One region of the Pseudoalteromonas sp. J2K-J979 genome, then DNA from elsewhere that is predicted to be linked to it. Evidence: riboswitches for the same ligand, from Rfam matches in the RefSeq annotation. Region 1 holds a riboswitch; the other holds the start of a gene.
The links. Region 1 has a riboswitch for lysine ahead of lysC (lysine-sensitive aspartokinase 3). Riboswitches for the same ligand answer to the same signal wherever they lie in the genome.

Region 2: it holds a riboswitch for lysine, as region 1 does, so the genes downstream of both, dapA (4-hydroxy-tetrahydrodipicolinate synthase) here and lysC (lysine-sensitive aspartokinase 3) in region 1, are expected to answer to the same signal.

What each region holds. Positions count from the first base shown of each region.
Region 1 covers NZ_CM200281.1:1,406,008-1,411,991, forward strand. Annotated here, with positions in the region: gene AC3KVK_RS06595 (condensin complex protein MksE) at 1-69, opposite strand, end outside; gene AC3KVK_RS06600 (MksB family condensin complex protein) at 71-1,333, opposite strand; gene nhaD (sodium:proton antiporter NhaD) at 1,494-2,747, shown strand; lysine riboswitch at 2,863-3,037, shown strand; gene lysC (lysine-sensitive aspartokinase 3) at 3,125-4,468, shown strand; gene AC3KVK_RS06615 (porin family protein) at 4,582-5,178, opposite strand; gene AC3KVK_RS06620 (4'-phosphopantetheinyl transferase family protein) at 5,371-5,984, opposite strand, start outside.
Region 2 covers NZ_CM200281.1:366,595-372,578, reverse strand. Annotated here, with positions in the region: gene ilvM (acetolactate synthase 2 small subunit) at 1-141, opposite strand, end outside; gene ilvG (acetolactate synthase 2 catalytic subunit) at 138-1,787, opposite strand; gene AC3KVK_RS01760 (toast rack family protein) at 2,333-2,953, shown strand; lysine riboswitch at 3,232-3,425, shown strand; gene dapA (4-hydroxy-tetrahydrodipicolinate synthase) at 3,549-4,433, shown strand; gene AC3KVK_RS01750 (2,3,4,5-tetrahydropyridine-2,6-dicarboxylate N-succinyltransferase) at 4,446-5,186, shown strand; gene AC3KVK_RS01745 (PLP-dependent decarboxylase) at 5,186-5,984, shown strand, end outside.

The DNA of each region.
Region 1 (5,984 bases):
GTAACCACTGACGAGTTTTTTATTAATGGTTTGTAGCTCTGAAAGTTCAGCTAAATTTATCTGTGTCATATTAATTAGTTTTTAAAGTGGCCTGATACGGGTGAAGTTTAAATTGTGTATCGGCAAGGGTAATAATGGTGGCATCGTCACTATGGGCGACGTGTAACTGGTCGTCATTGGCTAATTTTTGATACAGAAAAAGTATTTCATCTGCTTCAAGGGCCGGGTAGGCGGTGTCGAGCCAGTTGATTATATTGTGCGGGTGCGCAGTGTCACCGGATAGAGCCAGGTGAGCATTAAAACGTGTTTTGACCGCACTGTATTCAGGAGTATTTGGATTTATAAAGGCGGGCACATGAGACTGATCGGGCAATTGATACTCATCTTGTTCAAATTGCGCGATGTGGGCCATATAGGCAACCATCTGATGGGCCTGTCCGAGTGAAAACTTTTGTTGGTCGGACGTAATATGAGGTTGGCTATGACAGAGTGTTGCATCCACCCCTTGTTTGCGGATCACGCCGAGCACTTTGGCTGCTTGGCGGGTTAACAAGGTATTACGACGGAGTTCTTCACGTAAGGGCATTAACATATCAGCACTTTTGCGTAAGCTTTCACGGCCACTGAGGTGCATATCTAAAATGCGCGTTCGTAATTGCTCAAGTTGACGTTTTTCACTAAATAATTTACCCGTCAGGCTGATTTGTTCGAGTAAATCACTGATATGCGTTTCAATGGTGGTAAAACAAGCTTTGAATTCACCTCCAATATCGATCATTTCGAGCATAGGTTCAATATATTGATCAAAAGCTTCGATGACCGCTTGATAGCGCTTGGCTAACGAACGATGTGATTCATCAGCTTTGGCTTGTTCGACGATGTTTAAAATTGCATTTTCGTTATGGTAAAACAGCTTCACTATTTTTCGCACCCGTTCATCCATAATACGAGCATAACGGCGAAGTTCATCGATGTCTTCATCACGACCTGCTTGTGCTAATCGCTGACCTAATCGGGCTAAATCACGCACCAACACATGTACTTCTTCAGCGATGCCTAAATTTTCTTCTTGTAATAAGTACTGAGCAAATTCTGCGATCGACCGATTGAGTTCTAACTGGGAAGATTTGGCAAGCGGAATAACAATATCATGAGTGAGGAGGCGATTAGCTTCTTTAAAGATTTTTTCGCCAGTCCAGCTCGGGTATTTTGTTTTTAAGATGGCTTGCACATCGTGGATGTTAAAATCGGCCATGTTAAAACGGGTGATCAAGGTCTCAATTAGAGGCCAATGCTCAGACAAAATATTGAGTATTTTTTTCGGTGGGATCATAACTATCCACTGCTTGATTAATATCTATTCTAATTTGAATAACGATGACTCAGATCGTAGGTACACTGCGGTAGTTTTATGCCTTTTTAAGTGCTAGACTACGCGCCGCTTGATTGTAACGCAAATATTTTACTTTTCTATTAAAGGTTGTTAACGAAAAATGGTTACTGGTATCATTCTGTCGCTAATTGCACTCGCGTTTGTGCTTATCGTTATAGAGGATATTATCCATGTAAACAAGGCCAAAACCACGCTTTTTTTTGGCACTTTATGTTGGATTATCGCTTTTATCTTCCCAATTCATGGCCAAAGCCCTGAAACTATACAACATGAACTTGATCACAACATCCTTGAAATCGCAACTTTGTGGTTATTTTTGATGGCTGCGATGACCTTTGTTGCGTATTTAAACTCAAAAGGGTTTATTCAAAATTTAGTGCAACGAGTGATGCCTAAACAAATCAGCGAACGCAAATTGATGTTTTTAGTGGGGGGGTTTGCTTTTGTATTTTCGTCTATTTCAGACAATGTCACCGCAACCCTCATTTCGTTAGCGGTAGTAATGTCGTTAAAACTAGACAGTAAAAAATTAATCAAATACACCACCTTAATTATTTTTGCCGTGAATTCTGGCGGAGTATCGTTAATCACCGGTGATGTCACAACCTTGATGATTTTCTTAGCGGACAAAGTGACTATTGGTCATCTCCTTTTATTGATTGCGCCTGCTATTGTCAGCGTGATTGCACTGGCCGCGATGCTATCTGTGGGCATGAATGGCATTGTGGTGTTTGAAGAACACACCAATCGTCGGATAGAAAAAACGGATATCACTATTGCGGTGATTTTCCTTTCGACTATTTTTGGCACGTTGGCGCTGAGTGTCATGTACTCTGTGCCACCCTTACTGACGTTTTTATTTGGTTTAAGTTTAATGTTTTTAGTAGCACAGTTTTTAATGCGCAAAAAAGACGTAAACAAAAAAATAATCGATTACATCAGGGAAATTGAGTACGACACACTATTGTTTTTCGTCGGGGTTTTATTACTCGTCGGCGCGATGAAAGAAGTCGGGGTGTTAAAACAATTTACCCTCTTGTATGAAATTTTAGCGCCAGAATATGCAAATTATATAATGGGGTTACTCTCTGCCGCTGTGGATAACGTGCCGCTTACCGCTGCTTTATTAAAAGCTGATATTGCCATGGATGCACGCCAATGGTTAACCTTTACGTATGCAACGGGCGTGGGTGGCTCGATGCTGATTATTGGCTCTGCTGCCGGTATTATTGCAATGAGTAAAGTGAAAGAGTTGACATTTGTGAGTTATTTACGCCTCAGTGTGTATCTTTTGATTGCTTATACGATTGGTTATATCGGTTCATATTACGCAGGCTTTTTAATGACGGTCTAAAAAATCAGTCGGCTTGCTTAATAAATTAATCATTGACAGCTAGACGTCTAAACGTTAGATTTAAAACCCCGCTTTCGAGTGGGGTTTTTATTGCCTATTTAAATTTAAAATAAGCAATAACAGAAGAGGTGCGAAGGCCAGGTAGTGCATATGAGGACGCGGTGTCCAGTGACTATGTATCGAGGGGGACCTTCGCCGAGGGAAAATGCGCACCGCAGTGTTATTTTCTCGGTTTTAGAGGCTGAATCCTCTGAACTGTCACCAATTAATGGTGGAGAGCTTCTGGCAGTGGATTACATCGATTACCTTCCGTACCCTTGCCGTGCAGTTCTCCTTGAGTAGCATTTACTCGCTTTGCTTGTAAATAAGGAGACCCAATGAATTCATCTTATGTTGTTGCCAAATTTGGTGGCACCAGTTTAGCCGATTACCCCGCGATGCAACGTTGTGCGCAAATTATTCATGACGATAATAATGTCCGAGTGGTGGCTGTGAGTGCGAGTGCAGGCGTAACCAACCATTTAGTCGCGTTAAGCCAAAGCAATATTTCAGCTGATGAGCGCCAAACACATATTTCAGGCGTGTTAGCCATTCAACAGGCTATTTTAGCTCACCTCACTCTCGAAGCCGATTTAGCTACTGTGTTTTCGCAAACCTTAGCTGATTTTGAACAATGCGCCGCGATTACTAGCACCAGCGAGCAGCATAACGACGAATTACTTAGCTTTGGTGAGCGTTTATCATCGTGTTTATTTAGCCAAGTGCTGCGCGATGTAGGGGTGAGCGCCCAGCGATTTGATGTCCGCACTGTGTTAAAAACCGACGGCCATTTTGGTAAAGCAACACCGAATGTGGCTGCCACTCGTGAAGCTGCGGTTGCTCATCTTGTTCCGTTACTTGATGATGCAGTGATTGTGACACAAGGATTTATTGGTTCTGATCAACATGGCCGCACAACGACCCTTGGTCGTGGAGGATCTGATTACAGTGCGGCTTTATTGGCAGAGGCCGTTGCTGCAAAAAGTGTCCATATTTGGACCGATGTGGTGGGGATTTTCAGCACTGATCCGCGTTTATGTGATAAAGCCCGCCCAATCGCAAAGCTGAGTTTTGATGAAGCCGCTGAAATGGCGACATTTGGTGCAAAAGTCTTACATCCTGCGACCATCTTACCGGCTAGTCGTGCGGGAATTAGTGTGTTTGTAGGTTCTAGCCGTGAGCCTCATCAAGGTGGCACATGGATTGAAAAAGAAAAATCGCAGCATCCCGGCATTCGTGCGGTCACTCAGCGTAAAAATCAAATTTTGTTGACCTTAAAAAGCCCAGAAATGCTGTTAGCCAGCGGCTTTCTAGCGCGAGTATTTACGATTCTATCAGAGTCGAATATTTCGGTGGATTTAGTCACCACCTCAGAAATCAGTGTCGCACTGACGTTAGACAATGCCCCGAATGCTAGCCGTCCTGAGCTTGATCAGGCGTGTCTTGAACGTTTAAGTGAGTTTTGTCATGTGACGGTTGAAAATAACTTAACCTTAGTCGCGTTGGTTGGCTCAGAAATTCAATTACGCCAGCACGAAATGAACTTGATGCAAGTGTTAGCTGATTTTAATATCCGCATGATCTGCCACGGTGCAAGCAAACATAATTTGTGCTTTTTGGTTGAACAAACGGAATCTGATTCTGTGGTGCAATCGATTCATCGTCGTTTGCTCGAAGCATAATCAATTATATAAGTCTAAAAAACGAGCCGCTTGGCTCGTTTTTTAGACTTAACGCTAATTTATCAGGCTAATTGAGAGAGGCTGAAGCCTTTATCTTAACCTGTTTCAGCGTATTAAAATGTATAAGTAAAACCAAGATTAAGAGATGACCAGTCTTGCGATACCGTTTGAAGGCCATCGTTAATGATTACACCTACTTTATAATCAGGCAAAATTTGATACTCAATGGCAACAGAGACTCTTGGATCAAATTGATAGCTCACCCCTAGGCCATAAGTAAACCCATCAAACGTTTCTTTGATAGGAGAGGCCGGATTTTGTGTTTTAGTTTTTAGAGTGTCTGTAATTGTTGTATCTGAGTAGCCAGCTAATGCGAATATGTGTACGTGCTGATAAATTGGGTATGAAGCTTTGACTAACAGGTTTATTTGACGATCGATTTCAAGGGTGTATGAACCTTCTCCTTCAAGAGTCATCACATCTTCCTCATAATCTTTTACACCACTTTGGTAACGCGCTTCTAAAGAGACATATTGGTTGACGTGATAACCAGCAATCAAGCCTAATGTGCTGAAATCTTTTTCCGGAAAGATTTGTGCTTTGACTTCCTGCTTACTTGCATTTGCACCCACATACCAATCGTTGGCTAAAGATGGGGTCGACAGCCCCATTAACAGCAGTGCGCTTGTTGCAGTGATTCGCTTATTCATTTTTATCCTTAAATGTAATATTCGCAGTACCAAACTGGTACAGTTTTTTTCGTAGTTATTGAGCATATAATGTAATCTGGTTGGGTACAAGTTTAAATTATTATCAATTACAGTGAGTTAGTTTAATTTTTTAAACGTGGGTATCACAATTCTCTGTATTCTTATAGAAATATTTATGCATGCGTCCGACGATTAAACTTGAAGCTGCTCACACGACAGACGGTGTATTTCGACTGATATTGCGAAGTCACTAATGATAAAGCTCAAATCAAACTGATTAACTTGCGTACTATGGGTGTGCAACTGGTTGGAATGAATGAGTTCGAATACGTTAGGGCGCAGCAACTGAGCAATGGGCTTTTTCAGTGTTTTGGCCAGCGCTTCTTTGAGTGTCCAAATTCGATAAAAGCAGGCGGCTTGTTGTTCAGTGGTCGCGCATTGTTCTATCAGTGCCACTTCGTCTGGGTGATAAAAGTGCTTGGCGAGTTTTAAAAAAGCACGAAGTTTATTCGTGCGTTCTAAATCAAGGCCAAATGCAATATTTTCATGGCTTATTGCCACGGCTACGTACCCATTTGAATGCGATAAACTGACGGTAATGGCTAGTGGTTGTTCATTATGCCAAAGTTTTAATTCTCGTAAATCAGGGTCAAAGCAACTTTTGTAAGCATTGGCATGACCGCCAAAGGTGTTGACCAATATTTGCTTGATAATGCAACGGCTGACGCAATACTCTTGTTTTGCTTGTGGCTTTTTACGCTGGGCTAATATAGAGCGCTCTTGTGGGTGCAATATGTACTCAAGAT
Region 2 (5,984 bases), 1.0 Mb from region 1:
AGTGAAATTGACTAAGTAACGTTCATCTTTTGCTTCGAGTTGCATATGAGTCAGAGCAAATCCTCGGTGTCGAGTGACCCGCAAAAAACGCTCAACTGCAACACTTTGGTTTTTCAATTCGACTTGTAAATAGTGTTTCATGATTGCACCTCTGTCATCATTTGTTCATTGCTTGCACCTGGCGGAACCAATGGCCAGACATTTTCTTTATCATCTATACATGCGTGTAAAATATACGGGCCATCAGAATTGACTAGCTTCTCAAGCGCGGCATCAACCTCATTGGCATGAGTGATTGTTTGCCCTGGGATCCCAAAGACCGCAGCTAACGCAACAAAGTCAGGATTATCAGATAAGTTTGTTTCACTGTAACGACCATCAAAAAATAGCTGTTGCCACTGACGCACCATACCTAAACGCTGGTTATCAAGGATAAGTATTTTGACCGGCAAATTATTACGCCTAATAGTGGCAAGCTCTTGAATATTCATCATGATCGAACCATCACCCGAGACTGTGATCACAAAATCATTTGGACGGGCAATTTGAGCGCCGATAGCAGCTGGCAAACCAAATCCCATCGTACCCGCTCCCCCACTGCTCAAGTGATTACTTGGATGGCTAAATTTCATATGCTGCGCTACCCACATTTGATGCTGGCCTACATCACAACAGACAACACCCGTTTCAGGCATCATCTTACTGAGCATGTTGAGCAGATATGGGGCGAACACTTTCTCACCTGGATAATCATAACGCCACGCATACTCTTTCATCATCTGTTGGCAATGAAGCTGCCATGCAGACTTGGTTACAGGGGTAGCTAAGTGAGGTAATGAATCTTTTAGATCTGCCACCAGTGAGGCCGCAACGGGCTTACGCTTACCGACTTCGGCTGCATCAATATCAAGATGAATTACTTTCGCTTTAGCGGCAAACTTTGCTAAGTTTCCGGTGACACGATCGTCAAAACGCGCCCCGATACAAACTAAAACATCACACTCTTGCACTGCAAAGTTGGCAGCTTGGCCACCATGCATCCCAAGCAAGCCCATATCCAAAGGATATTCCGGTAACACCGACCCTAACGCTTTTAATGTTGACACAGCTGGCATTTGAGTCCGCGTTAAAAACTCCATCAAATGTGATTGCGCCTCTGCCGATTGCACCCCTCCACCAATGTAAGCAACTGGCTTTTCTGCGTTTGCTAACAAATGATTGGCTTTTTTCACCTCACTCATACTGACAGTCGGCTTGTAATCATCAGCGGCAAGCCATGGATGAAATGGCACCTGAGCTAATTGAATGTCTTTAGGGATATCCACTAAAACGGGGCCTGGGCGTCCAGATTGTGCAACATGGATGGCTTCTTGTAATATTTCCGCCAAATCTTCAGGGCGTTCAACTAAATAGCTGTGCTTCGTACATGATAGTGACATGCCTAAGACATCAATTTCTTGAAATGCATCCGAACCTATCGCGGCGGTCGGCACCTGACCTGTGATGGCTAGTAACGGCACGGAGTCCATCATGGCATCCGCAAGGGAAGTAATTAAATTAGTTGCACCAGGCCCTGATGTGGCAAAACACACCCCTAATTTTCCAGTACTACGAGCAAAACCGACAGCAGCAAATCCGGCCCCTTGCTCATGACGGGTTAAATAATGTTTGATTGGCGCACCATACAGGGCGTCATAAATAGGCATGATTGCTCCACCCGGATAACCAAAAACCTCATTAACGCCATGCTTGGCTAGTAACTCTATTAATAACTGCGCGCCTGTCATTGTATTTAACCCTTTAATTTTTACTAATTTTTCACAACACCTAGAAACAAAAAACCCCCCGAACTTTTCAGTGCGGAGGGTTGGTAGTTAAGCAATTTTACTTAGACACTAACTCGCCCCCGCGGTGATAATAATCACCACGCTGATAATAATTAGGACTAGAGAAAGTGTGTTTTTAAACATTAAATTGTTAACCAAAATTCATTATATTAAGCAGGGTATCATCACCTGCGTTGATTACCTTTTTATTAGTAACCTTTTCGCCCTTGCAAGTCAACCATAAATTCAATCCAAATAAAAACAAAACTTTGAAAAAAAAATTCACTAAAGAGGGTTTAAACCACAAAACTAGAATTATTTATTCTATAGTTGTATAAATGGTGAATCATTCACACTCCTTACAGCAACAGTGTAAATAGATTAATTTTATGTTACACGCAAAATTGAATTCAATATACAATAATTTTTTTAAATTTATTTAAACCTTTTTAAACCGGTGTTGCGTCTAAATAAATAACAACAAACAATGACTCAGGAAGACACTCATGAAACTAGCCACACATATCATCGCAATCGCCTCCATTTTATTTGCTTCTGCTGCTATGGCTGATGGCGAGAAACGGATCAGTGAAAATTTCACTATGACTGAACAACAAAGTTTGCATATTAACTTTCCTGTTGGCAGTCTCGAAATTGAAGTCACTGACAGTAACCAGCTCGAAGTTGAGATAGACATCAAACCTAAAAAAAATGGTTGGTTTTCCTCAAGCCAAGACTTATCAAAGATCACATTAGCGAAAAAAGTGACCGACAATAGAATCAAGCTTGAAATCGATGAAGATGATCTTCAGCAAGAGTGGATTCTTCGCGTTCCACGCACTGCCGCACTAGACATTAATTTAGGCGTGGGTAGCATCGAAGTAAACAAACTGGCAAACTCTGCGGATATCGAAGTAGGTGTCGGCTCTATCCGTGTTGAAACCGTATTAAATGACTTTAAACGTATCGATTTAGACTCAGGTGTGGGCGATACTCGTGTAACAGGTTTAGTTAATGAGATTAAAGAGAGCCGTAAGATAGTTAGCTCTGAAATTGAATACCGTGGTCAAGGCGAGTTCACATTAAACCTCGAAGTTGGTGTCGGTGATATTCGAGTTCGTCACTAACTCCTCCTTAATAAAATGTAAAAAAAGCGGCTTTAGCCGCTTTTTTTATTACCACATCAAAAAGTTTAAATCTAAACAACTAACACACTAATTTTAATAATTTTAATTTCTATAATTAGCATTTTATTTGTGACAATTCTCCTATAGTAATGCGCTAATACTCCTGGTATTGCATAAAATTTAACAAAACATTATTGACATATAGACGGCTAAAATGGTTCAATTTACGTCATACACCCTATTTCAAAGTATTTGCTGAATCAAATCGCAGGTACTTTAGGGCTAGAAGAGGTGCGTTATTCAGGTAATACACGCGAGGAGAGCAAACTCCGTTGACCGTATATGAGGGGAATTAACGCCGAGAATGCGTATTGTTTGCTGCAATACTATTTCGGGCGACTGGGCTGAATCCCAGCGACTGTCACCAATAACAGCGACGCTGTTGTATGTTTGGTGGAGAGCTTCTGGTCTTAGAAAAATAAGGCCATTCGCTTTATTTTCTTTAAGTCCATTCGCTCTTCGAATTTTATATGTTCGATAGCGATATGACTTCTCATCATTTGCATCCTATCGACGTGTTATGAGTTCGGTAGAGATGATCCAACAATTCGATTTATCTGAATATCCATTATGGACGGCGTTAATTACGCCATTTACAGAGCAAGATACCATTGATTTTAATGGCTTGGCACAGCTTGTTGCAGAACAAAATCAAGCAAATAACGGTATTTTATTACTTGGAAGTACCGGCGAAGGACTTGCTCTCACTCTAGATGAACAACAAGAAATCGTCCGTTTTGTGTGTGACTTGGCCCCAAGCGTCCCTCTGATGGTTGCTGTCGGGGGCTTTAATTTAAAGCAACAAGTGCAATGGCTTGAATTTTGTAATGACATGCCTATCCATGCCTACTTACTTGGCTCACCTTTGTATGCAAAACCTGGGGTTAAAGGCCAAACACAGTGGTTTGATACTTTACTAACGAAAGCTGCTCACCCATGTATGTTATACAACGTGCCAGGTCGCAGTGCCGTCGCTATCGATCCGCAAGTACTGGCAAATTTAAGCCACCATTCAACGTTATGGGCGATGAAAGAAGCCAGTGGTGACATCGCCAAATTTGAAGCGTTTCGCTCGATTGCACCAGAGCTTGCGATTTACAGTGGTGATGATGCGCTCATGCCTTATTTTGCTCAAGCCGGAGCAAAAGGTCTTGTATCTGTCGCGGCCAATGCTTGGCCTCGTCAAACTGCTGAGTTTGTTCGCCGCTCACTCGCGGGCACATATCCCAATTTATTTAGCCAATGGTCACTCGCAATAAGCAGCCTGTTTGCAGTCGCCAACCCTATTCCCGTTAAAGTGCTCATGCATAAGCAAGGGCGGATAGACTGCCCTGACTTACGCCCGCCTTTAACGCACACAGAATTAACTGATCATGCAGCCATTGAAGCTGCCAATCACACTATTTTAACTTTTAACTAAACAGGATGAGTCATGAGCTGGTTAGCATTATTACAAAATTTAGAAGCAGGTACGGTTCGTGCCGCAACACAAGATGAAAATGGCAATTGGCATGCCAATGTTGAAGTGAAAAAAGGCATTCTAGACGTCTTTAAAAATGGCACTAACATCGAGTTCCCGGGTGGCTTTGTTGATAAAGATAACCTCGCTGTGCGTGGTTTTTCCGCAGAAGACGGTGTGCGCATGGTCCCCGGCGGAACCAGTGTTCGCCCTGGTGCTTATGTCGCCTCAGGTACAATTATTATGCCACCAGCCTACGTCAACATCGGTGCATACATCGATAGCGGTACCATGGTCGATAGTCACGCCTTAGTGGGCTCATGTGCACAAGTTGGTAAAAATGTTCATCTTAGTGCTGCAGTGCAATTGGGTGGGGTACTTGAGCCTGTGGGTGCTAGCCCTGTCGTGATTGAAGATGATGCGTTTATTGGAGCTGGTTGTGTCATCGTTGAAGGTGTCGTGGTTAAAAAAGGTGCGGTTCTCGCTCCGGGCGTCCGTTTATCTGCCACTATCCCTGTCTATGATTGCGTGAATGAGCGCCAACTTGAACGCGGTGAGCCCATTCCAGAATATGCAATTGTTGTCCCAGGATCTCGCCCAGCTTCTAGCGAATGGGGTCGCAGCCAAGGATTAAGCATGTCATGTGCCTTGATCGTTAAATACCGCGACGAGCAATCAAATGCATCATTAGCGCTAGAAGAGGTATTACGTTAATGAGCTTTTTGAGCACTCATGTTCGCGGCCATCTCAACCAACTGGTTGAGACTGAGCAGAACCCATTTTTTATCTATGATTTAGACCAGCTAAGCAACCACCTTAAGCCGTTGACGGAACAAAATGTGGTTAAACTCTGGTATGCAGTAAAAGCAAACCCTTTATCGAAGGTGATCCAAACCTTAGATAAATGTGGTTTCAATTTTGATGTCGCCAGTAGCGGCGAGTTAAATCAGGTATTAAAACAAGGGATCGCTGCTGAGCGAGTGCTCAATACTGGCCCTGCAAAAAGTAAACAGCAAATTGCTCACTTTCTTGCTGCAGGCGTGCGTACTTTTGTGGCTGAAAGCTTGAATCAAGTTACGTGGCTAAATCAAGCCGCGCAAGACTACGAAGTTAAGCTCGATATTCTTCTGCGTGTTCAACTTCGTTGGCCTGATGGCGAAAAAAACCCACTTGGAGGCAATAGCTTAACGCCTTTTGGATTAGGCTGTGAGCAATGGCAGGCATTAACAATTGCTGATTACCAACAGCTCAACTTTGTCGGCTTACATATTTTCCAATGGGGCAATATGCTCAGTACCGATAAACTCGCAGCGTTATGGTCACAAATGGTGCCACCGTTACAGGCTTTGGCCCAACAACTCGGTTTTAAACTTGAGGTACTCGATTTAGGCGGTGGCTTAGGGATCCCTTACAGCAGCGGCGATACACGCCTCAATTGGCCTGTACTGGTTGACGCTTTAAGTGAAATAAAACGCACTGCAGGGGTGACAGAACTATGGATGGAATTAGGTC